DNA from 3 places in the Brevibacillus gelatini genome. Region 2 is predicted to be linked to each of the others. Evidence: riboswitches for the same ligand, from Rfam matches in the RefSeq annotation. Region 2 holds a riboswitch; each other region holds the start of a gene.
What was found. A riboswitch is a leader RNA that binds a small molecule or an ion and turns the genes downstream of it on or off. The one in region 2 is predicted to bind lysine.
Positions count from the first base shown of each region.

Region 1: another riboswitch for lysine. It lies ahead of AAFJ72_RS04935 (amino acid permease); the one in region 2 lies ahead of dapD (2,3,4,5-tetrahydropyridine-2,6-dicarboxylate N-acetyltransferase).
Region 3: another riboswitch for lysine. It lies ahead of AAFJ72_RS06810 (aspartate kinase); the one in region 2 lies ahead of dapD (2,3,4,5-tetrahydropyridine-2,6-dicarboxylate N-acetyltransferase).

Region 1 is NZ_CP154342.1:940,780-946,772, forward strand. Features, by position in the region: gene AAFJ72_RS04925 (Lrp/AsnC family transcriptional regulator) at 7-507, shown strand; gene AAFJ72_RS04930 (aminotransferase) at 504-1,685, shown strand; gene AAFJ72_RS04935 (amino acid permease) at 1,919-3,358, opposite strand; lysine riboswitch at 3,472-3,658, opposite strand; gene AAFJ72_RS04940 (DinB family protein) at 3,744-4,238, opposite strand; gene AAFJ72_RS04945 (CGNR zinc finger domain-containing protein) at 4,411-4,968, shown strand; gene AAFJ72_RS04950 (alpha/beta fold hydrolase) at 5,145-5,888, shown strand; gene AAFJ72_RS04955 (hypothetical protein) at 5,862-5,993, opposite strand, start outside.
Region 2 is NZ_CP154342.1:2,988,827-3,001,798, reverse strand. Features, by position in the region: gene AAFJ72_RS14435 (hypothetical protein) at 1-1,080, shown strand, start outside; gene AAFJ72_RS14430 (hypothetical protein) at 1,141-1,344, shown strand; gene AAFJ72_RS14425 (EcsC family protein) at 1,365-2,183, shown strand; gene AAFJ72_RS14420 (GNAT family N-acetyltransferase) at 2,184-2,729, opposite strand; gene AAFJ72_RS14415 (flavodoxin) at 2,829-3,272, opposite strand; lysine riboswitch at 3,425-3,612, shown strand; gene dapD (2,3,4,5-tetrahydropyridine-2,6-dicarboxylate N-acetyltransferase) at 3,733-4,443, shown strand; gene AAFJ72_RS14405 (aspartate aminotransferase family protein) at 4,458-5,672, shown strand; gene AAFJ72_RS14400 (N-acetyldiaminopimelate deacetylase) at 5,676-6,809, shown strand; gene AAFJ72_RS14395 (hypothetical protein) at 7,093-7,689, shown strand; gene AAFJ72_RS14390 (DUF4912 domain-containing protein) at 7,802-8,164, shown strand; gene AAFJ72_RS14385 (DUF1885 family protein) at 8,351-8,779, opposite strand; gene AAFJ72_RS14380 (MarR family winged helix-turn-helix transcriptional regulator) at 8,959-9,483, shown strand; gene AAFJ72_RS14375 (DUF3055 domain-containing protein) at 9,589-9,888, shown strand; gene AAFJ72_RS14370 (alpha/beta hydrolase) at 10,035-10,838, shown strand; gene AAFJ72_RS14365 (GapA-binding peptide SR1P) at 10,975-11,100, shown strand; gene AAFJ72_RS14360 (hypothetical protein) at 11,209-12,972, shown strand, end outside.
Region 3 is NZ_CP154342.1:1,352,947-1,365,918, forward strand. Features, by position in the region: gene AAFJ72_RS06800 (DUF2164 domain-containing protein) at 123-374, shown strand; gene uvrC (excinuclease ABC subunit UvrC) at 413-2,194, shown strand; lysine riboswitch at 2,281-2,468, shown strand; gene AAFJ72_RS06810 (aspartate kinase) at 2,819-4,060, shown strand; gene AAFJ72_RS06815 (DUF2507 domain-containing protein) at 4,169-4,624, opposite strand; gene AAFJ72_RS06820 (succinate dehydrogenase cytochrome b558 subunit) at 4,955-5,566, shown strand; gene sdhA (succinate dehydrogenase flavoprotein subunit) at 5,585-7,342, shown strand; gene sdhB (succinate dehydrogenase iron-sulfur subunit) at 7,360-8,109, shown strand; gene AAFJ72_RS06835 (MarR family winged helix-turn-helix transcriptional regulator) at 8,141-8,602, opposite strand; gene AAFJ72_RS06840 (S8 family serine peptidase) at 8,781-12,545, shown strand; gene AAFJ72_RS06845 (hypothetical protein) at 12,645-12,972, shown strand, end outside.

The DNA.
Region 1 (5,993 bases), 2.1 Mb from region 2:
TAGGGAATGGATCGCTTGAAGCAAAGGGAACTGTTGCACCTGTTGGAAGAAGACAGCCGCATGAGCGCCGAGCAGATCGGCAAAATGCTGGCAGAGCCGACTGAGGTAATCGAGCAGGCGATTGCGGAACTGGAAGCCGAGAAGGTGATCGTGAAATACCCGGCGCTGGTCAACTGGGAGCGCGTGGAAGACCATCCGTACGTCAACGCCATGATCGACGTCAAGGTGACGCCCAAGCGCGACGTCGGTTTTGATGAGGTGGCCCAGCGCATTTGCCGCTTCCCGGAAGTGAAGGCCGTCTACCTGATGTCCGGTGCCAGCTACGATTTGTCGATCATTCTCGAAGGAAAGACGATGAAAGAGGTCGCCACCTTCGTATCGCAAAAGCTGGCGACGCTCGACTCTGTGGTGTCGACAGCCACGCACTTTATTTTGAAACGCTACAAGCACGACGGCATTGAGCTGGAAGATCGTGACGAAGATCGCAGGATGGTGGTTACGCCGTGAGTACACAACTGACAGTCAAAAAAAATCGTTTGTCTTCTACAGTCGCATCCTTGAAGCCATCGGGCATTCGCCGCTTTTTCGACCTGGCGGCGTCGATGGAAGGGGTCATCTCTTTGGGAGTCGGGGAACCGGATTTCGTGACGCCATGGCGCATGCGCGAGGCTTCGATTTCCTCTCTGGAGCGCGGGCACACTGCGTACACCTCCAACGCAGGGATGCTGCCGCTGCGCGTGGAGATTCAAAAGTATCTGGAAGAGCGCTTTTCGGTCAGCTATCATCCCGAGACGGAAATTCTCGTGACCGTTGGAGCCAGCGAAGCGATTGACATCGCGCTGCGCGCTATCCTCGATCCGGGCGACGAGGTGCTGGTGGTCGAGCCGTGCTACGTCTCCTACGAGCCTGTGATTCGTCTGGCAGGGGGAGTGCCGAAGTTTTTGAAAACGACGATGGAGAACCAGTTCAAGCTGACGCCAGAGGAGCTTGCGGCAAACATCTCCGAGCGCACAAAAGCGATCATCTTCTGCTATCCGAACAACCCGACAGGAGGTACGATGACGGCAGACGAATGGAAGACGCTTTTGCCGATCATCGAAAAGCACGACCTCCTGGTGATCTCCGACGAAATTTACGCGGAGCTGACTTACGGACGCATGCACGACAGCATCGCGGCTCTGCCGGGGATGAAGGAGCGGACGATTTTGATTTCCGGCTTTTCCAAGGCGTTTGCCATGACGGGCTGGCGTCTCGGGTACGTGTGTGCGACGCCTGACCTCCTGGCTGGCATGCTGAAAATTCACCAGTACACGATGCTGTGTGCGCCGACGATGGCACAGATGGCGGCGCTCGAAGCTTTGCGCCATGGGCGCGGCGATATGGAGCGGATGATCGAGAGCTACCGCCAGCGCCGCAACTACGTAGTCGACGGCTTCCGCCAGATCGGGCTTACATGCCACGAGCCGGACGGAGCGTTCTATGCATTCCCTTCCGTGGCGGCCACAGGACTTAGCTCTGCCGAGTTTGCCGAAAAGCTGCTGATGGAAGAAAAGGTGGCGGTCGTACCGGGTGACGTGTTCGGCGAGAGCGGACAAGGACACATTCGCTGCTCGTATGCAACGTCCATGGAGCAGTTGAAAAAGGCGCTGGAACGGATGGAGCGCTTGATGGGACGATTGCGGTAAACAGAACAAGAGGAGGACAGTCGCAGGGCTGTCCTCTTTTCTGTAGCGGTCGCGGGTAAGGTCGTCTATGTGAGAACGACAAAAGGCAACGACTCGTACTGTTGATTTACCTGATCGTTTTTCCATGCTTCGGCTTTTGCGGTGTTGCTTTCATTCAGCGCTGTCTGCGACACAAAAAAAGATTCCCTGCGATTGAGGGAATCTTTTGGCGTGCTGGCTGCAGACGCTGTATCTTACTCATCCATGCTGAGATCGACTTTGTCCAGCGGCACCAGCTTGCTTTTTTTCGTATATTTGTAAACGAGCCAGACGATCAAAAACAGCGGAAGTCCGATATAAGAGACGAGAACGCCGTTCCAGTCGATTTCTCCGCCCAGGAACGCGGAGTAGTTCTGGCCGATAATGACAATGCAGCAAATAATGAAAGCGAAGATCGGACCGAACGGGAACAGCTTCGCCCGGTACGGCAAATCGCGCAGATCGCGTCCTTGCGCCAAATAAGCTTTGCGGAAGCGATAATGGCTGATGGCGATTCCGAGCCAGGCGATGAAGCCGGACATACCGGAGGCGTTCAACAGCCACACGTACACTTCACCATCACCGAACAGCGAGGACAAAAACGCCAGTGCGCCAATGGCAGCCGTCATGATGAGGGCATTGACGGGTACGCCGCTGCGTGTCACTTTGGCAAACCATTTGGGTGCTTTGCCTTCTTTGGCCAACACCCACAGCATGCGGGTAGAAGCGTACATGCCCGAGTTCCCTGCTGACAGAACAGAAGTGAGGATGACCGCGTTCATGACGGAAGCGGCAAAGGCAAAGCCGGCTTTTTCAAATACAATTGTAAACGGACTGATGGCAATATCGGTAATATCGCCGCTGATGAGATTCGGGTTGTCATACGGAACGAGCAGTCCGATAATCAGGATCGCGAAAATATAGAAGAGAAGGATGCGCCAAAAAATCTGGCGAATCGCTTTCGGGATGTTGCGGCCAGGGTCTTCGCTCTCCCCGGCAGCTACACCGACAAGCTCGGTTCCCTGGAACGAGAACCCGGCAATCATGAACACGCCCAGGAGGGCCATGAAGCCGCCGTTGAATGGCGCATCGCCTTTGGTGAAGTTTTGGAAGCCGACTGCTTCGCCGCCCATGATGCCAAAAATCATCAGCACACCGATCGCGATAAAGGCAATGACCGTCACGACTTTAATCAGGGCAAACCAGTATTCCGATTCGCCGTAGCTTTTGACAGACAACAAGTTAAGAGTAAACATAAGGGCGAGGAACAGGGCACTCCACAAAATGGCGGGAGTATCCGGGAACCAGTATTTCATAATGAGCGCCGCGGCGGATAGCTCGACGGCAATCGTAATGGCCCAGTTGTACCAGTAATTCCAGCCCAGCGCGAAGCCGAGCGACGGATCGACGAATTTGGTAGCGTAGGTGGAAAAGGAGCCGGATACCGGCATGAAGGCTGCCATTTCCCCCAGGCTGGTCATCAAAAAGTAAACCATGATACTGATGGCGATGTAGGCGACCAAGGCTCCGCCTGGTCCAGCTTCGTGAATCGAGCCTCCACTCGCCAGGAACAGTCCTGTTCCGATGGAGCCGCCAATGGCGATCATCGTCAAATGGCGGGCTTTCAAACCACGTTGCAGTTGATTCTGTGACATACGATGCTTGCACGACCTTTCTGAAATTTTGAGAAGGTCGGTCGGAAACGAAAAAACCGCCAATAGCCAAAAAACGGCACAGGGCGGTATAATCCAATCCCCACCAAGCCTTCACTGAAGATAGCACACCACGTTTGCCCGGCATGCAAACGTGACAGTTCTGTCCCTTTCGGGTACAGCCCCAGCCCATGCGCACAGAGATACGCGATGAACTTCGGCGACTTTTCCCTTTCCTGGAGTCATTGATCTCTTCTGAATCTCGTACAGGATGACATAAAAGCCGCGACCTCTATCCTCACCGTGAATGATGAGGATAACATGTATTGAATTGATTTACTTATCAACTATATAAGATTGGTGAGGATTTATCAATGTAAAAGTTTGGCTATTCAAATGACCGACGCGCAGGCCAGGAGCCTTGCAGCTTGCGGATTTGCACGATTTGTCCTGTGTGAAAAGCGTCATGGAGGATGATGCTCATCACCCTTTGCCCGGCCGGGATGCTCGGAAGCGGCTGATCGAACTGTTCCTCTGACAGCGCGGCGAGCTTTTCCTGAATCTGCTGATGGACGGCTTCCAGGCGCTGCAAGGTAGCTTGCCAGGCAGCTTCGTCATCAGGTCCTCCCGAAGGCCGGAACGTGTCGTCGTTCGTCTTGGCCGTATGGATGAATTCCGTGCCGGACAGACGATGCAGCAACTGTTCCTTGTAGTAAAGCAGGTGGCTGACATTTTCCCAAATCGTGTTGGCGGCCTCGCCTTCCGGTCGCCAGCTTGCTTGCGCAGCCGTTACTCCGGCCAGGGCGTCCTTGAGCGGCGGAAACCAGTCTTCCTTGTCATACGTGCATTCCCAGTAGTGAGCAAGCAGTTCCATCCGGTTCATGTGGTTCCTCCTCGTCTATTAAACAGATTGGTGAAGCGTTATAATGGCATGGCAAAAAGAAATGCTTTGTAACCAACAAAAATGGTTATGATAGTTACAGAATTAAGATACCATATGCTGGTTTTTCATACAAGAAGCAAAAGAGAAGAAGAACAGATGGGGGAAGAGTGAAGTGGACTGGCTGTGCATTGATTTTTTAAACAGTGATTGGCGTGACTCGCGCGGTTCTGGCCGCAGGGAAAATCGGCTGGCGAAGCAGGAATGGCTGGAGCGGTTTTTGCGGAGGTACGATTTGCATGCTCCGTTGCCGATTGATGAGGCGAGTGCTGCGGCGCTGCTCCATATGCGCGAATATATGCGCGGCTTGCTGGAGCAGGTTGTGCGTGGAGAAGTTTTGCGCCAGGAGGATTTGGAGGAGTTGAATCAGACGCTCGCGAAGGCGCCTTTTTACGTTCGCGTCATCACTGCGGACAAGGAGAGCGGCTATCAGCAGGAGATGGTCAGCACCGCAAGCGGCTGGGAGCTGGTGATGGCCCGCATTGCGGCTTCCTTTGCCGAACTGCTGCTTCCGGCGCACGTACAACGCGTCAAGATTTGCGACAACGAGGACTGCCGTTGGGTGTTTTACGATGAAAGCCGCAACCGGGTGCGCCGCTGGTGCGATGACAAAATGTGCGGCAATCTGATGAAAGTGCGCCGTTTTCGGGAGCGGCAAAAGGAGAAAAAGTGAGGGGATACGAGGCGCTATGGAAGATACCAGCGCCTTTTTGTTTTGGTTGGAAAACCGAATGGCGTTCGTACATGAGGACGAGTTTTTCAGCAGGAAAAGGCAAAGGACGCACATGGAAAGGAAGATTGAGACATAATAAGAAGCAAGCAATGCGGGAACGGAAGAGAGGTGGCAAAATGAGTCGGAAACGGAAACGATTGTGGAGGGTACTGGTGCTGTTTTTGCTCGTCGGAGCCTGTACAGCGATCTGGTATTTGCGGCCTTATCAGCCCAGTCAGGCGGCAAAAGACGCGATGCAGGGAGGCGAAGGAATTACGGTGATCGACACGGGGGACTGGATCGCTTTTGAAGGAGGGGAAACGCGTGAGCCCGGTCTGATTTTGTATCCGGGTGCCCTGGTCAAGGCGGAGAGCTATGCGCCAATTGCCCGCGCCCTGGCTGGTTCCGGCTATCGGGTATTTATTGCACGGATGCCGCTGAATTTGGCGATCACCGATGTCGAGCGGGCCAACCAGGTGTTAAAAGCGTATCCGCAGCAGTCGTTTGTCATCGGGGGGCACTCTCTCGGCGGCACGATGGCAGCCAGATACGCGGTCAGCCAGCCCGACCGGATTGAAGGCGTCATTTTGCTGGGAGCATATCCGGACAAGCGCGGGAATTTGAAAGAAGCGGGTGTACCCGTACTGTCGCTGCTCGGCTCGCGCGATGGAGTCATTGACCGGAAAAAATACGAAGAGAACAAACAATTTTTGCCTGCGAAGACGGTGTACATGTCCATCGAAGGCGGCAATCACGCGCAGTTTGGCAGCTACGGGCCGCAGGAGGGCGACCAGCCTGCTGCCATCACACCGCAGGAGCAGTGGCAGCAGACCGTGGCAGCGATCAAGGACTGGCTACTGACCGATGTCATGGCCCGTTAGCGAGATGATGCCCGATACGACGCCGGTGATGCGGATGTTTTCGGACGGCAAAAGCAGCGGCTCGTCCTCTGCGCGCGTCGTCGTAAACAGGCATTCCACCGGATT
Region 2 (12,972 bases):
ATGATGGCGGGAATGACCATGACCGTCACCTTCGAGCCCAATCAGGCTGCCAACACCAACAATCTGTGGGGCGGCTCGACAATCGAGGTGAAAATTCAGGTGCCCGGCGCGCCGAACTCCTGCGATCCTGCCAGTGCAACCGCGACCTTGGATGTGCTGATGCAGCCAAATGCAAAGTCTACGCTGATGGTGGAACGGGAAAACCTGTATTCGTCCAATAGCACCGTGAAGCTCTACCAAAATCCGGTGCACGTCATTTGGCTGGCGACGGCTGCCGAGCACGTGGAGCGGGGCAGTGAAGCTTCTGATGACGAGGGACCGGGCTTCTGGGCCGTTGACAACGTCGTTGTGGATGAATCAAAGCTGAACTGGGATCATACGGCTTTGCTGCTGTCCAGCTACAAGCCGGGCCGATACAAGGTCAACTATTACAGCAAACGCGAACCGCGGCAGTCGTGGTGCGGCTACATTCAGGTCATAGAGGACTCTCCCCCGATCCCGTCCGCTCCTGCATGTGCCAAAAATGAAGCAGGACTGGCTCCAGCGCCAGGGCCGATTCTTTTGAAAAACAAGCGCGGCAGCGAATACCGCGACGGCCAAACCGTCATCGTCAACTCTGCAGCGGATCTGGACAGCTTGCGCGATCTGCGGCTGGTGTCTACCTACGCGAAGCGGAACGGGAACAAAAAGATCAAGGACGGCAGCGGCAAGGACACGATCACCTACTACATGCCGAACCTCGTCTGGACGTACGGCGAAATGCCATTCGGCTCCAGCCAGGATTACATCGGGGGAACTATTTCTTCGACAAACAAGGTTCAGGTGTTCCATGAAGGAAAAGAGATTGCGCGTTTCATGCCGAGCACGAACGAGGAAGACGAGGACAAGGGTGAGGAATCGCTTGATCTGAAAGCCATTATCGCAGACAACGAGAACAAGCCAGGTGTCTATACGGTCAAGGTGACGAACGTATTCAGCTATAAAACTTGCTCGATCGTGCAAAAAGACAGAAAATACGGCAAAGAGTTGGACGAACGCGAACGCGATCAAACCATGACCTTTACCGTAGAGGTCAAATAAGCGAAAGACCCCCTTGCTTATGGCAGGGGGGTTTTTTCCAAAGCGGGGAGGCAAGGGAAGATGACGGATGAACAGCTCGCGATCCTGAAATCGTTCGGCTTTTGCATGGAACAAGGACAAGTGAAACATTTGAAGCTTGGAATCGTAACAGACAGTAAGGAATTTGCCGGTTTTTCTTCAGCAGAGGAACTGCGGGCGCATGTCAAAGCGCTGCTTCGCAACCAATGCCAATGGAAGCGTGGCAAAGAAACACAGGGCAATTAGTTCGGGAGGGATGTCGTCAGATGGAGTCGAGACCGTTTTTGCAGCAGGCATTGGCAGAGGTGGAGGCATGGGAGCGCGACCAGAACGACTTGTGGTTTTGGGAAAAACTAGGCAGACTTCCGTTCGTTTGGCTCGATAAAATTACGCCGAATTTCGTCAGGGAAAAGCTGGGCACGGCCGTGGACGAGATGGCCGCGTTTCTCGAAACAGGCGGGACGTACCTTGTTCAAGATAAGGCGATTTACAGCAAGTTCCGTCCCCGGTTGGAGGGGCTTGGCGCGGAAATGCCGCAGGCAGAAGACGTCGCGGGGGCACCGCTCGTCCTCATGGATGAGATTGCCCGCAATCTGACGGAGTCACGGGCGGCTTTTGCCACGGTACAGGGCGCGACGACAGGCATCGGCGGCATTTTTACGCTGGCGATTGACATTCCTTTGCTGCTGGGCACCTCGCTGAAGATCCTGCAAGAAATGGCGCTTTGCTACGGCTATCGGCCGGAAGAGAAGCGGGAGCGCCTGTTCGTGGTCAAATGCCTGCAATTCGCGTCTTCGGATATTGTCGGGAAAAAGGCGATACTGGCCGAGCTGTCGCGTTTTGACGAGCCTGCTGCCCAAAAAGACGTGATCGCGCAGTTGCAGGGCTGGCGGGAGGTCGTGGTGACGTATACGGAAAATTTCGGCTGGAAAAAGCTGTTTCAGATGGTGCCGATTGCAGGAATCCTGTTCGGGGCGTACCTGAATCGCTCAACCGTCCAGGACGTCGCGGAAGCGGGACGAATGCTGTACCGCAAGCGGCGAATCCTGGAGCGATTGCGCGCACAGCAAGGCGCAGCGGATTGATTAGGCCCAATCCTCTGCCGTGATCGCAAAAATGAGGTGATCCTCCCACACGCCGTTGATTTGCAAATAGCGCAAGGACAATCCTTCTTGGCGAAAGCCGTTTTTCTGCAGTACGCGGATGGAGGGAGTATTGCGGGGCATGACAGCAGCCTGTACCCGGTGCAGCCCGGCTTCCTGGAAGGCGTAGCCGAGTGCGAGCCGGACGGCGGCTGTAGTGTAGCCTTTGCCGTTTTTCGCCTGATCCATGAAGTAGCCGATGGTCGCGTTTTGCCAGGCGGCGCGCACGACGTTTGACAGAGCGACGCGGCCGATCATTTCGTCCGTTTCGCGCAAAAACACGCCAAAGGCGAAGGCGGTCCCGGCTGCGAAGTCTTGCTCTGCTTTCGCAATTTGCTCCTCTTGCCCGCTCAATGTCAGAAAAGAGGGAGGACGAATCGGTTCGAATGGTTGCAGGAAAGCATGATTACGCAGCCGAAGCTCCAGAAGCTCGGCTGCGTCTTTTTGTTGCAGCGGTCGCAAATAGACCGTATCTGTATGTAACGTCATGATAGCAACCCCCTTTTGGAAAAAGTGGAGTGCTATTATAGCATGACAGCGCTTGCGCAGAAAGGCTTTTTTGGACAAAAGCCCTGTCCTTGGCTGACCTTAGCCGAGCAGTTCGGAGAAGGAAACGCCAAACTGTTTGCAAATTTCTACTTCTTTTTCGTTAGGGGAAAGCTCGATTTTCAAACCTTCGAGTGGCGTTTCTGCTCCGCGCTCGCTCGCTTTTTTCAGCAAAATATCTACAGCAGCGCCGACGTGCTCGTAAGCGGAATCGCAAGAACCGAACGCTGCGACTTTTTTTCCGCTCAAATCAATATCGTCCATCTCTTCGTAAAAGTCCAGGCACTCGTCTGGCAGTTCGCCGTCCCCCCATGTATAGGCGCCGAGCAAAATGGCATCGTAGTCTTCCAGTTCCTTAGCAGTGGCATCGATGACTTCTTTTATCTCCAGGTCTTTTCCGGTGGAACGGATTCCTTCGGCAATTGCTTCTGCAACTTCCTGTGTATTTCCTGTCATGCTTGCGTAAACCATCAAAATGCGGCTCATTATAAGCAAACCTCCAATAAGATAATGAAAATCATTCTCACAAAATAAAATAATGAAAATGATTCTCGTTGTCAATGATTATTTTTCTTTCCACAAAGCTGTTGCCACAAGTGATTGATTTTGGTAGAGTTAAGTGAAATTATAATATTGGAAGTCTAAATAGAGGTGCGCTGAAGATGAGTACATCTTTTCGTAGTCTGCCAGGGGGCAGGAAAGGAAGGAAAGGCTAAAGCGCCGAAGCTGTTGCTGTTCCCCTTGGATAGCAGTGGCTGGGGTGATTCATGAACAATGAGCATCCTGTCACAAAAAGGACGTCTTTTTGTGGAGCGCTATTTACGATTTGCTTGAGCAGTATCAAAAGCAATGAGATAGCGTATGCACTCATTGCTTTTTTTAGTCAGGGGGAGCGATTCGCTTTCGCTGACTGGCAAAGCTTTTTTATTAAAAGGAGGAAGTACCAGTGAACATGATGGATGCCAATGAAATTATCGCGTTTATTCAAAAAAGCGAGAAGAAAACACCTGTGAAAGTATACGTGAAAGGCAATCTGGAGGGCATTGACTTCGGTGCCAACTCCAAGACGTTTATTACAGGCACGACAGGCGTTGTGTTTGGCGAATGGAAAGAAATCGAGCCGGTTCTGGCTGCGAACGCTGACAAAATCGAAGACTACGTCGTGGAAAGCGACCGCCGCAATTCGGCGATTCCGCTGCTCGACACAAAAGGAATCCAGGCGCGCATCGAGCCAGGCGCGATCATCCGCGACCAGGTGACAATCGGAAACAACGCCGTTATCATGATGGGCGCTACGATCAACATCGGGGCCGTGATTGGCGAAGGCACAATGATCGACATGAACGTCGTCGTCGGTGGTCGCGGAACCATCGGGAAAAACTGCCATATCGGCGCAGGCTCTGTCATCGCAGGTGTCATCGAGCCGCCTTCCGCGCAACCGGTTGTCGTGGAAGATGACGTCGTGATCGGTGCCAACGCGGTCGTGCTGGAAGGCGTTCGCGTAGGAAAAGGCGCGGTTGTGGCTGCGGGCGCAGTCGTGATTGAAGACGTGCCGCCATACACGGTTGTTGCGGGTACACCTGCGCGTGTCATCAAACAGATCGACGACAAAACTCGCTCCAAGACGGAGATCAAGCAGGAGCTACGTCAGCTGTAGGGGAGAGAGCTCACATGGACTGGCGTACGCTTGATGAACAATACATCGTCTCTTCCTACAAACGCTTGCCAATTGCCATCGAAAAAGGGGAAGGCAACTACCTGTACGATACAGCGGGCAAAAAGTATCTGGATTTGTTTACGGGGCTGGCCGTCAATGTGCTCGGCCACTCCCATCCGCGAATTGTCCAGGCGCTGCGCGAACAGGGCGAGCGCTTCCTGCACATTTCCAACGTATTTTTGAACCAGCCGGCAATCAAGTTGGCGAAGCGGCTGGTGGAGCAGTCGATCCCGGGAAAAGTGTTTTTCACCAACTCCGGTGCGGAAGCGACCGAAGCGGCAATCAAAATGATCCACAAATGGACGAAGGCAGAAGGAGCCGGGCGCGAAGGGATTGTCGTGCTGCGCAACAGCTTTCACGGCAGGACATTGGGCGCGGTGCGGCTGACCAGACAAGCCCATGTGTATCAGGATTTTCCGCAACCGGATTTTCCGGTGTATGAGCTGGACCCTGAGGATGCGGACGGCTTGCGGGCGATTTGCCGCGATGCAAAGCCAGCCGCTGTCTTGATGGAGCCTGTGCTCGGCTCTGGCGGGGTCGTGCCGCTGTCGGAGTCGTTTTTGCGCGAGGTGGCAGCGATTTGCCGGGAGGAAGGCATGCTGTTTGCCATCGACGAAATCCAGACAGGCATGGGACGTACCGGGAAGCTGTTTGCCTACCAGCACGCAGGCGTGACGCCGGATTTGATCCTGTTTGCCAAAGGCGTAGGCGGAGGGCTGCCGCTCGGTGGTGTGATTGCCGGAACGAAGCTGATGGACCAGTTCAAGCCGGGCGACCACGGGACGACCTTTGCACCGTCACCGCTTTCGGCGGCTCTTGGCAACGTCGTGCTGGATGAGCTGCTCGATCCAGCCTTTGCGAAAAGCGTGGAAGAAGTGATTGCCTACCTGTGGTCCTCTCTGGAAGCGCTGCGTGAGCGTCTCCCGGAACAGCTGCAGGCGCTGCGCGGCAAAGGCATGATGGTGGGCATCCCGCTCAGCGCCGCCCCGGAAGAGGTCAGCCGTTTGCAGCAGGCTATGCTTGAGCGCGGCATTCTCGTGGACGTGACGCAAAAAACAATCGTGCGCCTCTTGCCTCCGCTCACGTTGAGCAGAGCAGACGTCGACCTGTTTCTCGACAGCTTCGCAGCGGAACTCGTGGCCCTGCACGGGACCAAAAGGGAGGCGTAGACTGTGGCGACATCGTTGTTTACCCAGATTCGGCGCGACCTGCACCAGATTCCGGAGCCGGGCTTTGCCGAGGTGAAGACGCAAAAGTATTTGCTCGATTACCTGGCGCGGCTTCCGCAGGAGCGGATGCAGATCAAGACGTGGCGCACCGGAATTTTGGTCAGGATCGCGGGGACGAATCCGAAGCGCACGATTGCCTGGCGCACGGACATGGACGGCTTGCCGATCACGGAGGAGACATCGTACCCGTTTCGCTCGCTGCACGAAGGCTACATGCACGCGTGCGGACACGACATGCACATGGCGATTGCTCTCGGGCTTGTGACGCATTTTGTGGAGCAGCCGATTGCCGATGATCTGCTGTTCCTTTTCCAGCCCGCAGAAGAGGGTCCGGGCGGCGCTCAGCCGATGATGGAAAGCGAGGAGTTTGCTTCCTGGCGGCCGGATTGCATTTTTGCGCTGCACATCGCGCCGGAATATCCCGTCGGTTACATTGCCACCAAGCCGGGTATTTTGTTTGCCAACACGTCCGAACTGTATATTGATTTGATCGGAAAAGGCGGACATGCGGCTTTCCCCCATCAAGCGAACGACATGGTCGTGGCAGGCAGCCATCTCATCACACAGCTCCAGACGATTGTGGCGCGCAACGTCGATCCGCTCGATTCCGCTGTCGTGACAGTCGGCAAGCTGGAAGGCGGCACGAAGCAAAACATCATTGCCGAAAAGGCGCGGCTGGAAGGGACAATTCGCACGTTCTCGACCGAGTCCATGGCGCTGGTCAAGGCGCGGATTGAGTCGCTTGTCAAAGGCATCGAGGCGGGCTTTGACTGTACGGCGTCCATCGACTACGGCGTAGGGTACTGCCAGGTGTACAACGAGGAAAAGCTGACAACGGCCTTCATGGACTGGGTACGCGAACAGGCCGGGGACGTGACGCTGATCGCCTGCAAGGAAGCGATGACCGGAGAAGACTTTGGCTACTTCCTGCAGGAGATCCCGGGCTTTTTGTTCTGGCTTGGCGTCAATACGCCGTACGGCCTGCACCATTCCAAGATCGAGCCGAACGAGGACGCGATTGAAGTCGCGATCCGTCTGGTCTCCCGATATTTTACGTGGCTGTCCGAGCAGAACTAGCGAGATTGGCAGCCAAAAAGAGCGGTGAAGCAGGCCGCTCTTTTTTTGTGCAAAAAGGCTTGTGATGCAGCTGCTTTATTTTGTCAAGAGTCCTGTGTAGCTTATTTTCCGCCTTGTGAATAAGTCTTGCTTCCTGGACGGCTTACTCCTGTGGATTGTGTGGATATTGTTGAAAAAACTTGTCTTCCCACCACAACTATTTGCCCTTTTTCACGTATAAACTAGTGAGAGGAATTTTCGGAAGATCAAGCGCTGCCGCGCACACATACAGGAGGATTATGACATGAAAAAAGCATGGTTAACGGCCTTGTTGGCGCTGACTGTAGCGGGAGTGGGAGGTACCGCCGCTTTGGGAGAAGGTGCGTTGCGCGTTTATTTGGGCAATGAATCGATTTCCAGCGACATGCCTGCTTCCAAGGCAGATTCGGTTGAGGCGCTGGTCAACAAGCTCGGCGGGTTTGTTGACTACGATCAACGCACGGGCAAGCTGCAGGTAGTCAAGCCTAATGTAAACATCATCGTCATTGAGGGGATTCAGCAGACGCGCAACAAAAATATCGTCTTCAGCAACCCGGTCAAAGGCTACAGCGACAAAAATGTACCGCGCACCTTCAACGTATTTGTCGAGGTGGACGAAGCGCCTGTCGCCAAAGATTTGCGGATGCAGCTCGTCCTGGTCGGGCCGGATGGCAAGGAAGTAAGCAAAGGAAAAGAGTGGAAATATTCCACGCAAAATGCAAACAGCTTCTACTTTTCCGAGCCGTTTGTCTCGACGAAGCTGGAGGCGTATGGAAATTACAAGGTACAAGTGCAGATGAAGTCGGAGAAGTTTAAATCCTACGTAGTGGTGGGCGAGAACACTTTCACGGTAGGACGATAAATTAAATCCCCCTGATACGTTCCCACTTGCCTTGGTCACATGGTATAATAGACTGAAAATGCAATATACATGTTGAGAGCAAGTACATGAAAGAAAGGAACGATGGGAGCAAATGGAGACAAATCCCCCGCGATCGTCTACGGACATAGAAGGCCCGAGTATACACATTGCCTGGAAAGATGAGCATTCCATTCAGGCGGAGTGGAGTATGACGAAGGAGTTCGAGCAGGAAGTGGAGAAAAAGTTTGCGATACCTTTTGCCGAACTGCCGTTTGTTCTGCGCCTTTTCGACGTGACTGACCGCAAAGAGATCCGCAATGACGGCACAGACCTTTACACTGATTTCGACATCAACCATCGTTCTTCCGAGTGGATCTTGTACGGAGTGACGCAGGGATTGGAATATTGCGTTGATCTGGGTATTCGGATGGTGGACGGAAGGTTTTATTCGCTGTCAAGATCTCAAATGATTTGAATCATCGTGCTCATGTGATCGGGCTTGGCGGGCGAAAGCTCACGCGAAGCTCTCTAGGATGCAGTACCTGTTTTCTCATACGGAAAGCGCCCCGCTTGGCTCAGGTTCGCCTGTGCCGGAACGGGGCTTTTGTTTTGCCGTGAAAATACGCGAAAAAACAGCCGACGGAATCGGCTGCTTGCGTGCTTATGGTTTGCGCGGCTGAAAGTACTGGATGCGCTTGTTGAACAGATGTAGCTCTGCCTTGTAATCGCGGGCGAGGTAACGGCAGAATTCGTTTGCCTTGCTTTTGTCGCCGTGTGTCGCCGATTCGGGCAGGGAGATCTGGATGTAGTGCTTCTCGGTGCCGTTTTCATCCTTGCTGCCGACCCCTACGACAATGGTTTTGTACATGCTCGGGTCTTTTCCTTTGAGAAGGAACCACGAGTCCTTGCCTTCCGGACGTTCTTCTATGGTATATGGAAAAGCGGCCTCTTGGTAGGACCAGCCGAGCTGCTCCCCTGTTTTCGAGGTCATGTCCATATATCGCGTGAACTTGGCTTTTACGTCGTCGATACTGGCAGATTGGGCTGTTGAGCCGTTAACGAAATAGATGTAGGCCGATTGAAGTTTCACGATTGCACCCTCCTAATAAGCGGGAATCTCTGCGTTTAGTGTAGCATTGCTTCCACACTTTGACAACGAGACAGTTCACGAAGGAAAGTAATTGCGCGTCTTTTCTGAAAAGTGTAAAATATAAATACTATTTATATAGTAGATAAGTGAACGATAAAGGATCATGGAGGAGTAAACCCATGCAGGAGGCGTCGATTCGAAACGTTTTTGAAGCATTGAATACAATGCGCGCAATTGATGTGGTGAACAAGGAAGACTGGGAGCGAGCAGCGAAGGAAGCCGAACTGGATTCTTCCGTACAGTTAAACATTCTCTGGATCATTTACTGTTATGAGGGGGTACGGGTCACGCAAATTGCCGACTGGACCTTCTGGCACCCGTCTTCCATCGTCATCCATATCAAAAAGTTGATGGAGAAAGGAATGGTGACGATTGAAAAGTCGGAGCTGGATGGACGTGTCGTACACGTGTATCCAACCCAGCGAGGCAAGGAGGTTCTGGAGGAAAGCCGAAGAAATGTACCATCTATTTTCAGATTGACGTATGCGCTGGAGAAAATGGAGGAACGATACAGTACAGCAGTTGTTGAACTGTTTTTTGAATGCCTCTCCTTTGTGGCGCAATCGCTGCACGGAGCGGAGAAGGTGAGATGGATCCAGGAGGGCGAGGAACGGGTGATGAACCCGACTCATTTGATTAGTTAGGCAAAATGGGTGGAAAAAAGGCGGGCTTTCGCGTATACTGTTAAATACTCCGAATATTTTTGAAAATGTTGTCGGAGCAAAAACCAAAACGAGGAGGGATTGCTGATGGAGCGCTACGACCACTTATACGACGTTTCAGAAAACGCAAACGTCCGTTTTCTCGGATTTATCGCGGAGGGAACGAGACACGACTTCGGCATTGTATTCACACACAAGTTTTATGGAAAGCCGTTGGTGATCTGTATGCAGACGGGGCAATCTACCCTTCTCAGTTCAGAGGATGCGGTCAATCCAGAGTACCTGCAGAAAATTTTCCGACTGAACACGGAAAATGAAGCCCAGACACTCGCCGAATTTTTCCAGGAGTACTTGCCTCCCATTCCATTTGAAGAAAATCAGTATTAGCGGGCGAGCAGAAGTTTATCTTCTGCTCGTTTTTTTCTTGGTCCGAAGACTTCCTCCAACAGTTGGGCTGTTCCGGCAGAAAGCGTCCTGTTTGCGAAGCGGGCTGCCACAGCATAAAATCGGGATAGAGAAGGGGAGGGGCGAACATGAGTGTACATAAATGGTCGGCAAAGGAGTCGCAAGGAGCGGTCGTGCTGGTGCACGGCACGGGAGAGCACCATGGCCGATACGCGCACGTCGCTGCGTTTTTGAATCAACAGGGGTGGGACGTCTATGCGGATGACTTGCCTGGCTGGGGGCGCTCCCCGGGGATCAGGGGGCATATCGATTCGTTTGACAATTATGTGCAAAAGGTGCGGGAGTGGACTGTAGCGGCCCTGGAAGACAGCGCGGGCAAACGCCCCGTTTTTTTGCTGGGGCACAGTCTCGGTGGACTGATTGCTACGCGCTTCGTGCAGAGTGAAAAAGCGGCGCAAGAACTGGCGGGGCTGATTTTGACCTCCCCGTGCCTGCGGTTAAAGCTGGAGGTGCCGGCCTGGAAGGCGCAGGCAGCAAAACTGCTGGACCGCTTTTGGCCGACGCTTGTGCTCGCAAACGGGATCACGCCCGACATGGTCTCGCGGGACGAGGCCGTACAAGCGGCCTACAAAGACGATCCGCTTAATTATCCGAAAGTGAGCGTGCACTGGTTCCAGGAACTGCACAAAGCGATGCAGGCGGCCTGGGAGGAGCGTGCACGGCTCAAGGTGCCTGTGTTGGTGCTGCAGGCGGGCGACGACTCGCTGGTTGATGCAGACGCCGTGGAGCGCTTTACAGAGGGCATCCAGGGGAACAAGACGTTTCGCCGCTTTCCGGGCTTGCGCCACGAAGTGCTGAACGAGCCGGAACGGGAAGACGTACTCAGGCAAATGAACGGCTGGATGAAGGAGATCGTTTGCGACAAAATGTGACATACTAATTTCCGTAAAATGTGTTCCATTGCCGTATTGACTGCGAATAATGTGTCATATTAATATAAGAGCATGATAAATCAAGTCATATGTGACATCACATTTCACTTGGAATAACCATGCGGAGGGGACACAGATGGGAACGATCGTATGTCAGACTTGCGGGACCATCATCGAGCATTTTGAAAGCAACTCAGTGAAAACGCTTTATGCCGTATGCAATTGCGAATGCAGACCAGAGCAAAGACAGGAAAAAGAATGACGAAAACGGTGCAGGCCTTTCAACAAAGGCCTGTTTTTTTTGACAACCTTTTCATATTGGAGGATAATGAGGAAGAGTGTAATTCGTTGCAAAAGGAGGAATTGTTTCATGAAACGTAAGCCCATGCAGGGTTTGCTGGCCGCCGCACTGCTGGTCACCTCCCTGTGGACCGGGACTCCAGCGTTTGCGAGCAGTATCGGTCAGGAAATCAAAATAGACGCAAGTCAGCCGGAAATTTCCAGAGACGGCTTTGACATTTCCAAGGAATATGCGGTTTGGAAAGTGGAAGGGGAACAAACGCTCACCCTGTACAATTTGAGCAAGCAGACCGAGACGAAGATCGGCAACAAAAATTCGGAAAAGAAAAAACCGCGGGTCGACGGAAAATACGCCGTTTGGATCGATTCCCGCCACGGCGGAGCAGACGTGTATTTGTACGACATCGCCAACGACGAGGAAATTCGCCTGACCAGCGGAAATGCCTCTGCAACCGATCTGGAGATTTCGGGGAAAAAGGTCGTTTGGTCGGGAAAAAGTGATGCGGGAACAGACATTTTCATGTACGACATCGCGACAGGCGACACAACCCGCGTATCTACGAGCGGCAAAGCCAGCGATCCGACTGTCAGCGACAGCTATGTAGCGTGGGAAGATTCCCGTGCCGGCAACCCGGACATCTACTACTACGACATAAGCAAGCAAAAAGAGGAAGTGGCTGTAGAGGGCAAGGCGCAGCAGACGGATCCGAGCCTTTACAGCGACAAAATTGCCTATTTACACGGACAACAGGTATACGTATATACCATCGGCACAGGAAGAAACAAGCAGCTAACAGATACGACGTCCTCGAAGTCGGGTGTACATATTTACAAAGACACGGTTCTCTACCTGGACGACGATGATTTGGCGTATCAGGAAGTAGGCAAGTCTTCGGGCAAAGAAATCGCGACCAGTGTGTTTGAGTCGCTCGCTCCTCGCATTTACGATGACTACGCCATGTATGCAAAGAGAGACAACAACAAAAAGCTGCGTCTCCATATTTACGATCTGGACGAAAAAGAAGAAATTACGCTGGGTGCTACCTCCGGAGAGCCAAGCCAACCGGACGGCTCTGACCGCTATGTCGTGTATTTGTCAGAGTCGAAAAAGAAAACCTCCGTTGTTCTGTACGATACGGAAAAAGGAACGAGCAAGATCATCAGCAAAAGCAATGCAGACCCGGTTCGTCCGGTTGTGAGCGGCAAGTACGTAGTCTGGTACGACAAGCGGGAAGACGCACTCATTGCCTACGACATTCGCAAAGGCACGGAAAAGCAGATTACGAACGAAGATGACGACCAGTTGCCGAGCGAAACATTGTATGAGGTCGACGGCACCAAGCTGTTGTGGGTCAATCTTGACCGCCGCGCCAACCTGATGATTACCGACCTGGCAACAGGCAAGGAAATAGAAGTTACCAGTCTGAAAAACGAGCCGTTGAGTGTGGATATTTACGGCAATTACGTTGTCTGGGTGGAAGAATCCGGCAAGAAAACAGCGAATATTTACCTGTACGATATTGAAGAGCAGGATGATCTGTTGATTCGCAAAAACGTGGAAGTACAGTCCGCGCAAATTGGGGACGACTTTGTGGTCTGGAGCGAAAACAGCGGAGGGGCCAAAAATGGCTGGGATTTGTACTATTACCGAATCGAACGTCAGCGGACTGAGTTGCTGCTTCGCTACTCAGAGGGCGACCAAAAAAATCCGCAAGCTTCCCGCAATATGATTATTTTTGAAGATAACCGCTTGTCTTCCAAAGAAAAAGATTTTTATTATGAGCTGTACGATGTAGAAGATCGCTCTTACAGCGATATAGAGTTTGACGAGGAT
Region 3 (12,972 bases), 1.6 Mb from region 2:
CGTACGAAAACTGTCGCTTTCCGATCGAAGCGGCAGTTTTTTTGCTGCCCGATCCGTGATACTATGAAGGGTAGAACGTACATTCCTATGACAGGAAGAACAAGGAAGGAAGTCAGATGCGGATGCCAGGCAAACTGACGAGAGAGCAAACGAACTATCTCGTGTTGCAGGTGCAACGTTATTTTCAGTCAGAACGCGGCGAGGAACTGGGCAATCTGGAGACGGAAGAGCTGATTGCCTTTTTTTCCAGAGAGCTGGGGCCGTTTTTCTATAACCAGGGCGTAGAGGACAGCCGCAAGCTTGTGGTGGAGCGGATGAACGCGCTGGAGGATGAACTGTACGTCCTTGAGCAGCCTGTCATGAAAAAACGATAAGGTGAGAAGGCCGTGAGAAGAAAATGGAGGGAGCAGCCATGAACCGTACGTTGAAAGACAAACTGGCTGTGCTGCCGGAAAAGCCCGGCTGCTACCTGATGAAAAATGCAAGCGGGGAAATTATTTACGTCGGAAAGGCCAAGGTGCTGAAAAACCGCGTGCGCTCGTACTTTACGGGAAGCCACAACGGGAAGACACAGCTTTTGGTCAGCGAGATCGCGGACTTTGAGTATATCGTGGTGTCGTCTGCCATCGAGGCGCTGCTTCTGGAATGCAACCTCATTAAAAAGTACGATCCGCGCTATAACGTCATGCTTCGCGACGACAAAACATATCCGTACATCAAAATTACAAACGAAGCGCAGCCGCGGCTGGAAATTACCCGAAAAGTGCTAAAAGACAAGGCGAAGTATTTCGGTCCGTACCCGAATGCCGGCGACGCGTCCGAGGTGAAAAAGCTGCTCGATCGGCTCTATCCTTTGCGAAAATGCCGCAACATGCCCAAGCAGGTATGCTTGTACTACCATTTGGGCCAATGTCTCGCCCCCTGTGTGTACGAGGTTCCGGCTGAGGAAAACCAGCGTTTGGTGGATGAGATCAGCCGCTTCCTCGACGGCGGACATGAGCAGATGAAGCAGCAGTTGACGGAAAAAATGCTCCAGGCCGCAGAGGCGATGGAGTTTGAGCGGGCCAAGGAATACCGCGATCAGATCAGGAGCATCGAAGCGGTGATGGAAAAGCAGAAAATTACGTTCACCGACACGGTCGACCGCGACATTATCGGCTTTGCTGTGGAAAAAGGCTGGATGTGCATTCAAATTTTTTACATGCGCCAGGGCAAGATGATCGAGCGCCAGACGACCTCCTTTCCGTACTACGGAAGCGAGAGCGAGGACTTCATGTCGTACGTCACCCAGTTTTACTACGACAAGCAAAACGCGCTGCCCAAAGAAATTTTGCTGCCGGAGGAAAGCGAGCCGGAACTGCTCAGTGAATGGCTGGGAGTCAAGGTGTTGACGCCCAAGCGCAGCAAAAAGCGCGAGCTGGTGCAGATGGCTTGTGAAAATGCGCGGATTGCCCTGCAGGAAAAGTTCGCCCTGATGTCCAAGGACGACGCGCGGACGATTCAGGCGGTGCACAACCTGGGGCACATCCTGGGGATCGGTGTCCCTCACCGGATCGAGGCGTTTGACAACTCGAACATTCAGGGGACAGAGCCGGTGTCGGCGATGGTGGTGTTTACAGACGGACGACCGGACAAAAAGGAATACCGCAAATTCAAAATCAAGACAGTGGAAGGGCCGGACGACTACGGGTCCATGCGCGAAGTGATCCGCAGACGCTACTCGCGGCTGTTGCGGGAAAACCAGCCGATGCCCGACCTGATCGTCATCGACGGGGGCAGAGGACAGATCGGAGCCGCCATGGACGTGCTGGAAAACGAGCTGGGCCTGTACATCCCGGTCTGCGGCCTGGCCAAGGACGAAAAGCACAAAACCGCGCAACTGATGTACGGCGATCCGCCGGAGCCGATCAATCTGAAGCGGGACAGCTACGAGTTTTATTTGCTGCAGCGCATTCAGGACGAGGTGCACCGTTTTGCGATTACGTTTCACAGGCAATCCCGGTCGAAGACGATGCTCTCTTCCCAGTTGGACGAAATTCCCGGCATCGGCGAGAAGCGGCGCAAGCTGTTGTTTACCCATTTTGGCTCGCTGAAAAAAATGCGCGAGGCGACGGTCGAAGATTTCCGGCAGATCGGGATCGGCGACAAGCTGGCAAAGCAGATTATCGCCCATTTGCGCAAGCTGGAGACATGACTTTTTTGCAAAAAAGCAATTGAACCGCTCGGATTCCCATGATATAATGCCTTTCAAACAGAATAGTTAGCCTCACTTCCCTGATGAAGTGAGGTAGAGGCGCGAAAACCAAGAGTACCACCCTGAGATCGGGTATCTGTGAAGGGAGCGGGAAAGGGGAATTCGCCGAAGTGTGGAGGAAAACCCGTGCTTCTCCATGCTGGGTCTGCATTGAACAAGTGCAGGACTGTCATCTGGCTCTTAAACCGGCGTCAGATGGAGTGCTATCTCACGGTGTCAATGTGAGCGTTGATAGGTGTTGTCCTGTCATGTGCTGCATTGTTCGCGTGTATTGGGAAGGAGGAACCGGTATGTCGATACAGTAGGCAGCGGCAGGTACTTATTCCTTGTCGGTGCCTTTTTTTACTGAATCGGAACGTATCAAACGGCAAGAGCAAACAAGCCCGATTCAGCAAGAACAACCATCCGCTTAAAGGGAGATCGCTAGGCGTCGATGGTAGTCTCTTATAAAGTGCAAAGTGACAGGTAAAATTTTTCGGAAACAAACGGCGAAAACAAGCTAATAAAACGAGAAAAAACGATACATTCTACAAACATTGGAAATGGAAAAGGGAGAGAAGCCGCATGGGGTTGATCGTGCAAAAATACGGAGGCACCTCTGTAGGGACCATTGAGCGAATTTTACGAGTTGCGGACCGAATTATCAGCTACAAAGAGGAAGGGCATGACATGGTAGTCGTCGTGTCTGCGATGGGCAAATCTACGGACGTTCTGGTAGATATGGCCAAACAGATCAGCGCCTACCCTTCCGAGCGTGAGCTGGATATGCTGCTGACCACGGGGGAGCAGGTATCGATCGCTCTGCTCGCGATGGCCTTGCATTCCAAAGGCTACGATGCCATCTCTTTGACTGGCTGGCAAGCCGGAGTGACGACGGAAGCCATTCACGGCCGGGCGCGGATCAAACAAATCGATCCAAAGCGCATTCAGGCAGAGCTTGCGCGAGGCCGCGTCGTGATCGTGGCAGGTTTTCAGGGTCTTAGCGACGAAGGAGAAATTACGACGCTCGGCCGCGGTGGATCGGATACATCGGCGGTTACGCTGGCAGCCAGCCTGAATGCCGACAAATGCGAGATTTTTACAGACGTTTCCGGCGTTTATACGGCAGACCCGCGGGTGGTGCCGAAAGCAAGCAAGCTGGATACGATCTCGTATGACGAAATGCTGGAGCTTGCCAATCTCGGCGCAGGCGTCCTGCATCCGCGTTCGGTAGAGGCTGCGAAAAAATACAAGGTACGGCTGGTGGTCCGCTCCAGCTTTACTGCTGAAGAGGGTACGTACGTTGAGGAGGTTGCCAACATGGAAACAGGAAGAGTAGTAAGTGGAGTCGCGCATGACGAGGATGTCGCCAAAGTTACGGTTGTCGGGATGCCGGCAAAGGTGGGGACTCTTTCCCGCCTGTTCAACACACTCGCAGACAACCAGGTGAACGTCGACATCATCATTCAAAGCTCCTACGAAGCCGCTGTCACGAATATTTCGTTTACAGTCGCGGGAGATGACTTGAAAAAGGCACTGGATACGCTGGAAAACAACAAAGCAGAGCTGGGCTTCGACAAAGTCGACTTCGAGCAAAACCTGACCAAAGTGTCTATCGTCGGCTCCGGCATGGTGAACAATCCGGGTGTCGCCGCAGAAATGTTCCGCGTTTTGGCTGAACAAGAAATTTCCATTAAAATGGTTTCAACGTCCGACATCAAAGTGTCCTGCGTCATTCCTGCCGGGCAAACCGAGCTTGCCGTCCGCAGCCTGCATACGGCATACGGGCTTGACGTGGAACAGACAGCAGTCGTGCACGGCCTGTAAGAAGCGAATGCTCCCTCGCCCACTGGCAGAGGGGGCATCTTTTTAACGCAAGTATTTCAAGGGGCGTCAGAAGCAGAGGGGCATCCCGAACCCGAGGGGGCATCGCGTTTACTTTTGCGTCCACACCTTGATGAGAATGCGGGACAAGCTTTCGATCTCCAGCTGTGAGGACGTGTCCTTGCCCTTCCATCGCTCAATGCTGCCGGCAATGATTCCGGCTTCCAGGGACAAGGTGCGGCTGAGCCGCTCGGGCGTCTGATAGGCATGGATGGTGTGTGAGAGCTTGTACACGATTTCTTCTTCCGACTCTTCCAGAAGATCGAGCTGTCCCAGCCCAAGGCGGATAAACGGCAGAATCGGGCCGGTGGAAGACTGGATCGGAATTTTCCGGCCGATGTCTTTTCCCAGCCAGTACAAAATCGGGCTTTCGCTCTCTCCGAGCAGCGTATTCGTCAATGTTTCGCGGAGCAGATGGTAGCCGAGATAGGGCATGTGCATACGTTCGGTTACCGGAATCGTTTGGGGCGGCAACAGGGCTGCCAGCTGATCGGTATCTTTCATCATGCTTCCCTCCTGTCTGTACCAGATTATGAGAGGGAGGCTTTCTTCATGACCGATTGAGAGAAGATTGCGAGAAAAAATAGTGTAACTAAACACAGTTATTCTATCAATGTATTTAGTCTACTGATTGTCTTGACGCTCTCTGTAGACAAGAGTACAATTGATTTGGTCAAAGTTTTGCCCATCTTTTTTCCGTATTTTGACACATTCTGACTAGGTTAGGCGTGAGAGGTCCAGAGGCTTTTTTGCATGTCTAACGAGTCAGGCAATGGGTTAGGATATGGGGGAAAGATCTATCATGAGCGCTATATACACTGAAAGGGGGACCATTGTATGGCGAAAGGCCATAGCTTTCTCAGTCACAAGCTGCACTCACTTCTTGGTTTGTTTCCGATCGGGCTCTTCCTGCTGTTCCACTTGACAGCCAACTACCAGGCGACCCGTGGAGCCGAAGCATTCAACCAGACAGTTGGTCTGATTGAAAACGTTCCGCTTCTGCTGGTAGTTGAATTCGTTTTCATCTACATCCCGATCCTGTTTCACGCTGTTTACGGTCTGTACATCGCGTTCCAAGCGAAGCACAACGTAGGGAACTTCGGTTACTTCAGAAACCACATGTTTCTGTGGCAACGGGTAACAGGTATCATTACCCTTATTTTCATTGTCTGGCACGTATGGGAAACTCGCATTCAGAAGGCATTGGGTGCATCTGTTGACTTCGACATGATGGCAAACATTTTCAGCAGTCCAGCAATGATCGTATTCTACACAATCGGGATTATCAGCACGGTTTTCCACTTCTCCAACGGACTATGGTCTTTTTTGGTTCACTGGGGAATTACGGTTGGACCGCGTTCCCAACGAGTTGCAACATATTTAACTATGGTCGTCTTCGTGGTTGTAACCTTCATCGGATTGCGTGCGATGTCGGCTTTCATTCTGTAGGGATAGGGGGACTAAATCATGGCAAAAGGTAAACTTATCATTGTCGGTGGTGGATTGGCCGGCTTGATGGCTACTATCAAAGCTGCAGAAAAAGGCGTTCCCGTTCAGTTGTTCTCCCTGGTTCCGGTAAAACGTTCCCACTCTGTATGTGCACAGGGCGGTATCAACGGTGCGGTAAATACCAAAGGGGAAGGCGACTCCACATGGGAGCACTTCGACGATACAGTTTACGGTGGAGACTTCTTGGCTAACCAGCCACCTGTAAAAGCAATGTGCGATGCAGCACCTGGAATCATCTATATGCTGGACCGGATGGGCGTCATGTTCAACCGTACACCAGAAGGTCTGCTTGACTTCCGCCGTTTTGGTGGTACCAAACACCACCGTACTGCGTTTGCAGGCGCAACAACCGGACAACAGCTGCTGTACGCGCTGGACGAGCAAGTACGCCGCTATGAAGCAGAGGGTCTTGTAACCAAGTACGAATACTGGGATTTCCTCGGAGCCGTTCTGGACGAAAAAGGAACCTGTCGCGGGATTACCGCGCAAAACCTGCGTTCCGGTGAAATTCAATCGTTCCGCGCAGATGCCGTTATTTTGGCAACAGGCGGCCCTGGTATCATCTTCGGTAAATCGACCAACTCGATCATCAACACAGGTACAGCAGCGTCTGCCGCTTACCAGCAAGGCGTAATCTACGCCAACGGTGAGATGATCCAGATTCACCCGACTGCGATTCCTGGCGACGACAAGCTGCGCCTGATGTCTGAATCCGCGCGCGGTGAGGGCGGTCGTGTATGGACGTACAAAGACGGTAAGCCTTGGTATTTCCTGGAGGAAAAATATCCTGCCTACGGAAACCTGGTACCGCGTGACATTGCGACTCGCGAAATCTTCTCTGTCTGCGTAGACATGAAACTGGGTATCAACGGCGAAAACATGGTATACCTCGACCTGTCCCACAAAGATCCAAAAGAGCTGGATGTAAAACTGGGCGGTATTATCGAGATTTACGAAAAATTCGTAGGGGACGACCCGCGCAAAGTACCGATGAAGATTTTCCCTGCCGTTCACTACTCCATGGGCGGAATGTGGGTAGACTACAACCAAATGACCAACATCCCTGGTCTGTTCGCAGCGGGTGAGTGCGATTACTCCCAGCACGGCGCAAACCGTTTGGGTGCAAACTCCCTGTTGTCCGCGATCTACGGCGGTATGGTTGCCGGTCCAAAAGCGATCGAGTACATCAACGGTTTGAACCAATCTTCGGATGACCTGTCTTCCACTCTCTTTGACAGCTACACCAGCAAAGAGCAGGCGAAATACGACAACATCCTGAAAATGGACGGAACGGAAAATGCTTACCTGATCCACAAGGAGCTGGGTGAGTGGATGACCGATAACGTAACGGTAGTTCGTTACAACGACCGTCTGCAAAAAACAGATGAGAAAATTCAAGAGTTGATGGAGCGCTACAAAAAAATCAACATCAACGATACGAGCAAATGGAGCAACTCCGGAGCTTCCTTCACCCGTCATCTGTGGAACATGCTCGTTCTCTCCCGTGCGATTACAATCGGTGCGCTCATGCGGAACGAGAGCCGCGGCGCTCACTACAAGCCGGAATTCCCAGAGCGTGATGACGAGAACTTCATGAAGACAACGATGGCGAAGTTCAATCCGGAAACAACGGCGCCAGAAATCTACTACGAAGACATCGATGTTTCGTTGATCCCGCCACGGAAACGCGACTATACATCTGACAAGAAGAAGTAAGAGAGGAGGAAACGGACATGGCAGAAAAATTGATTCACCTGATTATTACTCGCCAAGACAGCCCTGACAGCACTCCATACAAGGAAGAGTTCAAAATCCCGTACCGTCCTGGCATGAACGTGATTGGTGCGCTGATGGAGATCCAACGAAATCCAATCAACGCGCAAGGCCAAAAAACCTCTCCGGTCAACTGGGAATCGAACTGCTTGGAAGAAGTATGTGGCGCTTGCTCGATGGTCATCAACGGAAAACCACGCCAGGCTTGCTCCGCACTGATTGACAAACTGGAGCAGCCAATTCGCCTGGAGCCAATGAGCACGTTCCCTGTACAGCGCGACCTGTCGATTGACCGCAGCCGCATGTTCGATGCGCTGAAACGGGTAAAAGCATGGATTCCAATCGACGGTACGCATGATCTGGGACCAGGTCCGCGCATGCCGGAAGTGGAACGCCAATGGGCGTACGAACTGTCCAAATGCATGACGTGCGGGGTTTGCCTGGAGGCTTGCCCGAACGTGAACGCGAAGTCCGAGTTCATTGGACCGTTTGCCATCTCGCAGGTTCGCCTGTTCAACCAGCATCCAACTGGTCAAATGAACAAACATGAGCGTCTGGAAGCCTTGATGGGAGACGGCGGTATCGGTGATTGCGGTAACTCGCAAAACTGCGTGCAAGCTTGTCCAAAAGGCATCCCGCTCACTACCTCGATTGCGCATATGAACAAAGAAACAACCAAACATGCCGTGAAGAAGTTCTTCTTCTCCTAATCGGTTGGAAAAAGAAAAAGGCGTGCACCGGTTATCCGGAATGCACGTCTTTTTTTCTTGCGTCAGCGACAGCGGCGGCTGCCAGTTTTTCAAACAGGTGCACGAACTGCTCACACTCTTCTTCGCTGAGATGGGAAAACAATTGCCGAAGTGTTTCCAGCCGTGCCTGCTTCGCCTGGGCCAAAATTTTTTTCCCGGGTTCCAACAGGCTAATGTGGACGACGCGGCGGTCTTCCTCATTGCGATCCCGGCTGACGTAGCCGTGCTTGTCCAGCCGATCGATCATCGCGGTAATCGCACTCGGCTTGACCATCATGGAATCGGCCAATTCTCCGACGGTACATCTTTGCCGTTGTTCCAACTGATAGAGAATGTAAAATTGCGCGCCTGTCAATCCGGGAACCGGCTCTGCCATTTGCGGTCCCAGGGTGCGCATAATAGTGCGAAAAGCTTCTTGCAGGCGGTCAATGGATTCGGTGGAAGGAGAAGACATGCTGATTTCAGCTCCTTGCAGCGTAGTTGCATAAAATTTCGGATGAAAAATATTTAACGCATTTAAATATAGGCGGATTCACCTGTTTTGTCAACCTTCGGCAAAAGACGGGAATACCCAGGCGGCTCCCAGTGAAAACTGATACATAATGGGTGTACTTCCAACAAGGGGGCAAACGATGAAAAAACAGGTGATGAGCTTAGGGTTAGTGTTGGTTTTGCTTCCCGTAACGACAGTGGGCCATACAAGGGCGGATGTTTCCGCATACGGCGACGCCATCAGCTTGCACAATGTGGTCATGCGCGATTTGGCGGAAATGAAGGAGCAATCACATACAAGTCATGCGACGGGCGAGGCTGAAAATCGTGTTCGGGCCGAATGGGCCAACGAGTGGCAGCGTTCCGAGCATGTCGTCATGGGCGAAAAGGCGGCAACTGCCCCATCGTCAACATTGGAGATGATCGAAGCAAAGCGCGCCTGGCAGGAAGCAGGGGTCAAAGGGGAAGGAATGCTCATCTCGGTCATAGATACCGGGGTGAATCCGCAGCACCCTGATTTGCCGCCGCCGCGCGACAAACGACTGGCTGTGCAAAAGTCAGGCTCAGCGCAAAAAGTGATTCCGGGCTTCAACTGGGCAGACCGCAATCAGACCACCGAGGACGTAGCTGAATCACAGCACGGCATCCATGTCGCGGGCATCATCGCCGCCAACGGCAAAGTCAAGGGCGTCGCGCCGGAATCGCAAATCTTGAGCCAAAAAGTGTTTTCCAACTACCAAGGGGAAGTACCGGGCTTGAGTGAGTCGATCTTGTTTGCCATTAACGATTCGATCGCCAAAAAAGCCGATGTCATCAACCTCAGCCTTGGTTCCGCCGCCGGATATGTAGACGAGTCGAACATCGAGCAAATGGCCGTGAAAAAGGCGGTGGACAACGGTGTCATTGTCGTGGCGGCAGCGGGGAACGACTCGTACTTCGGCAGCGACAAAGTAAGGGCGCAAAATCCGGATGTCGCGATGATCGGTTCTCCTGGCCTTAGCCCGGATGCGTTTTCTGTCGCTTCCGTCAACGCGACGACACTTGCCGGCCACAGCTTCAGCGTTCAGGGAGTGCCAGGGCTGGAACGCGTCGTCTACTTGCCTGGCCACGTGGAAGGCGGGTCTGCGCTCAATCCGATTGCGTCTTTGGTGAAGCCGTATCCGCTTGTTTACATGGGAAAAGGAAAAAAAGAAGACTACAACGTATCGGTCAAGGAAAAAATCGTGCTGCTGGAGCGCGGAGATACTACCTTTGATGAAAAGCTCCGCCTTGCCAAAGAAGCGGGAGCCGTCGGCGCGATTATTTACAACAACGAGCCAGGGCCGCTCATCATTAGCGCGGAGCATTTGAAGCAAATTCCGGCGGTGGCGGTGCTGAAGCAGATGGGCGAGCAGTTGGCCCAAGCGGTGAAAAAGGGGAAAAAAGTGACAGTCACCTTCGATGGCGAATACGCGCAAAACCCGATGCCCTACCCGGACGGAGGAACGATTTCCGGCTTTTCCTCCTGGGGGCCGACTCCGGACCTGCAGTTCAAGCCGGAGATTGCGGCACCGGGCGGAGGGATTTTGTCGCTCGTCCGCGATTCGGAGTACGCCGTGAAAAGCGGTACCTCCATGGCGACACCGCACGTAGCAGGCGGGATGGCGCTGCTTAAGCAGGCTTACCAAAAGCAGGGGCGCAACCTGCAAGGCAGAGCGCTCGTCGAGACGCTGAAGGCAGCGGCGATGAACACAGCCGAACCGATCCTGGACCCACGTGTGAGCGAGGCTGCTTCCGACAAGGCCAAAGGGAAAAAATACCCGTACAGCCCGCGCGTTCAAGGGGCAGGCTTGCTGCAAATCGCCAAAGCGATCCAGACACCGGCGGTCGTAGTCGATGGCAAAGGCAAGGCAGGTGTCTCGCTGGGCGAGATCGGGAACACGACGACGTTTTCCCTGTTTGTCGATAACAAGTTCGGGAAAAAGCCGATCACGTACCAGCTCCAGGACGAATTTGGCGTCATGACCGACTTGCGCAAGGACGGCTTGAACATGCTCACAGCAACCGCGCTCACAGGAGCGCAGCTGCGCTTTTCCGCACCGAAGGTAACGGTGGCGCCTGGCAAGCGTGCCGAGGTAAAGGTAACGCTCACCATCCCGCAGGGAGCAACCCGCAATCAGTTTGCCGAAGGGTTTATCTCGTTTGCACCAGAAGATAAATCGTTGCCGGTTTTGCGCGTGCCTTACTTCGGCTTTTTCGGCGACTGGGACGAGCCGCGGATCATGGATCAGCCTTTGTGGGAGGCGGGCAGCCAGGAAAAACGAACCGGCGTCAAAACGACCTGGTATCACGACAAGCGCAACGACAAATGGCGCTACCGCGATTATTTGGGCGTGACCGGGGTAAAAGAAGACGGAACCGTGCAGATCGATCCAGGCCAGATTGCCTTTTCCCCGAACGGAGACGGACACTACGATGTCGCAGCTCCGTCGATTACGTTTTTGCGCAACGCCCGGCAAGTAGTCGTGGAGGTAACGGATCAGTCCGGCAAGCCTGTACGGACATTGGTGCGGGACGAGAAGGTCAGCAAGTACGATCAGTCCAAGCTGGGCACGCCTTACTACTACACCGAGCGGGAGGCGTGGAGCTGGGATGGCAAAATTTTTTCGCCGCAAAAAGGCAGCTATGTGCAGGCGCCGGATGGAGCCTATCAGTTTGTCATCAAGGCGAAAATCGACGGGCGCGATGCCAATTGGCAAACGATGACGCTGCCGATCCGGGTCGACACGAAACCGCCTGTCATCACCGTTTCGCTGTCCGGCAACAAGGTGCAGTGGAGCAGCCGCGATAAAGACGTGCAAGGCTATCTGCTTTACGTAAATGGAAAAAAAGCAGGTGGCCCGTACTCGCCGAAAATTACCAGCACCATCATCAATCAGCCGGAGAAAAAAATGAGCGTAGTCGCCTTCGATTACGCCGGGAACATCAGCGTGGCGAACATCAACGGGAAAAGCGATACCATCCCGCCGTTCGTGGAATTCCCCGACGATCTGTTCAGCTACCTGAAAATATCCAGACAGCCGGATGTCGCTTTGCGCGGGAAGGTAACGGGCGAGGAACTGCTTGATCGGGTGCGGCTGTCAATCAACAAGACACCTGTGAAGCTGGAGACAGACGGCTCGTTTGAAACGATTCTCCGGCTGCAGGAAGGGCTGAACTACGTGGTGTACAGCGCTTCTGACATGTACGGCAATACGCGGCAGTTCACGCAACGAATCATCGTCGACACGACTCCCCCGATGCTCCAGCTGCAAAACGACGGGACAGAGGACATTCAGTATGACCCGGCAACGAAAACGATGCTCGTTCCGATTCGCTTCCAGTACCGCGATCAGACGTACAAAGGACAGGCGAGCGTCAACGGCCAGATTGTCACCAATTTTGAGGAAGACCAACTGGAAATCCCGGTTCTTAAAAATTTGACACATATTTTGCCAATGAAGCAAGGAGAAAACCGCGTCCTGATCGAAGGAAAAGATGGAGCAGGCAACCAGAGCACACTGCTGTTGTACGCGTACGTGGATGCGAGCGCAGGTACGGTCGTACTCAGCCAGGGTGAGCAGCGGCTGAACTACCGGGCGAGGCCAATCGCTGCTCCCACAATCAAGCTGGTGAACAAACAGGTGGAAGGCCGGGAAGGCGAGGCCCTGCCGATTGAGGGCAAGGTGACGGGAGCCGGTCCAATCAGCTTGCGAATCACGTACGGAGAGAAAATGGTGCCTGCCGACGTCAACGACCGGGGTGGGTTCCGACTGGTACTGGACCGGATTGAGGAAGGCAAGCAAAAATTGACCGTAGTTGCGACGGATTCGCTGGGACGGGAAGCGCGTGCCGAGGTGAACGTAATCGGGAAAAAGAGGCAGTAGGGATGGCCCGGTACAGCGGATGAACGCTTGTGCCGGGCCTGCTCTTTTGGAGGGAAACACATTTCGATGTTTTATCACGGAATTAAGTGGGAATATGTAATGAGAGAGTTTCCGCTGCTGTCGCCGAGAAGACGTACCGGGAAACGCGGCAAGGAACAGAGGATGGATCGGCTGCACCTGCTGCAGCAGTTTGGCCTGGAGCCTGTCCACCTGCTCGAAGCTGATGAGAGCTACCCGGACGAGCGATGCATCAGGGAGTGCCTGGCGTTTGGCGATACGGTATTTGCGTTTGAGCGGCTCGGCTTGCCCATGTGGCAGCTAAGCAGGCATGAGGTCGGGGTAGAAGTGCTTGATTTGCGCACCTGCTCAGCTATTTATACCAAAAGGCATGATGCGAAAGTAGAGGATTTGTTTCCTGGAGTTTGTG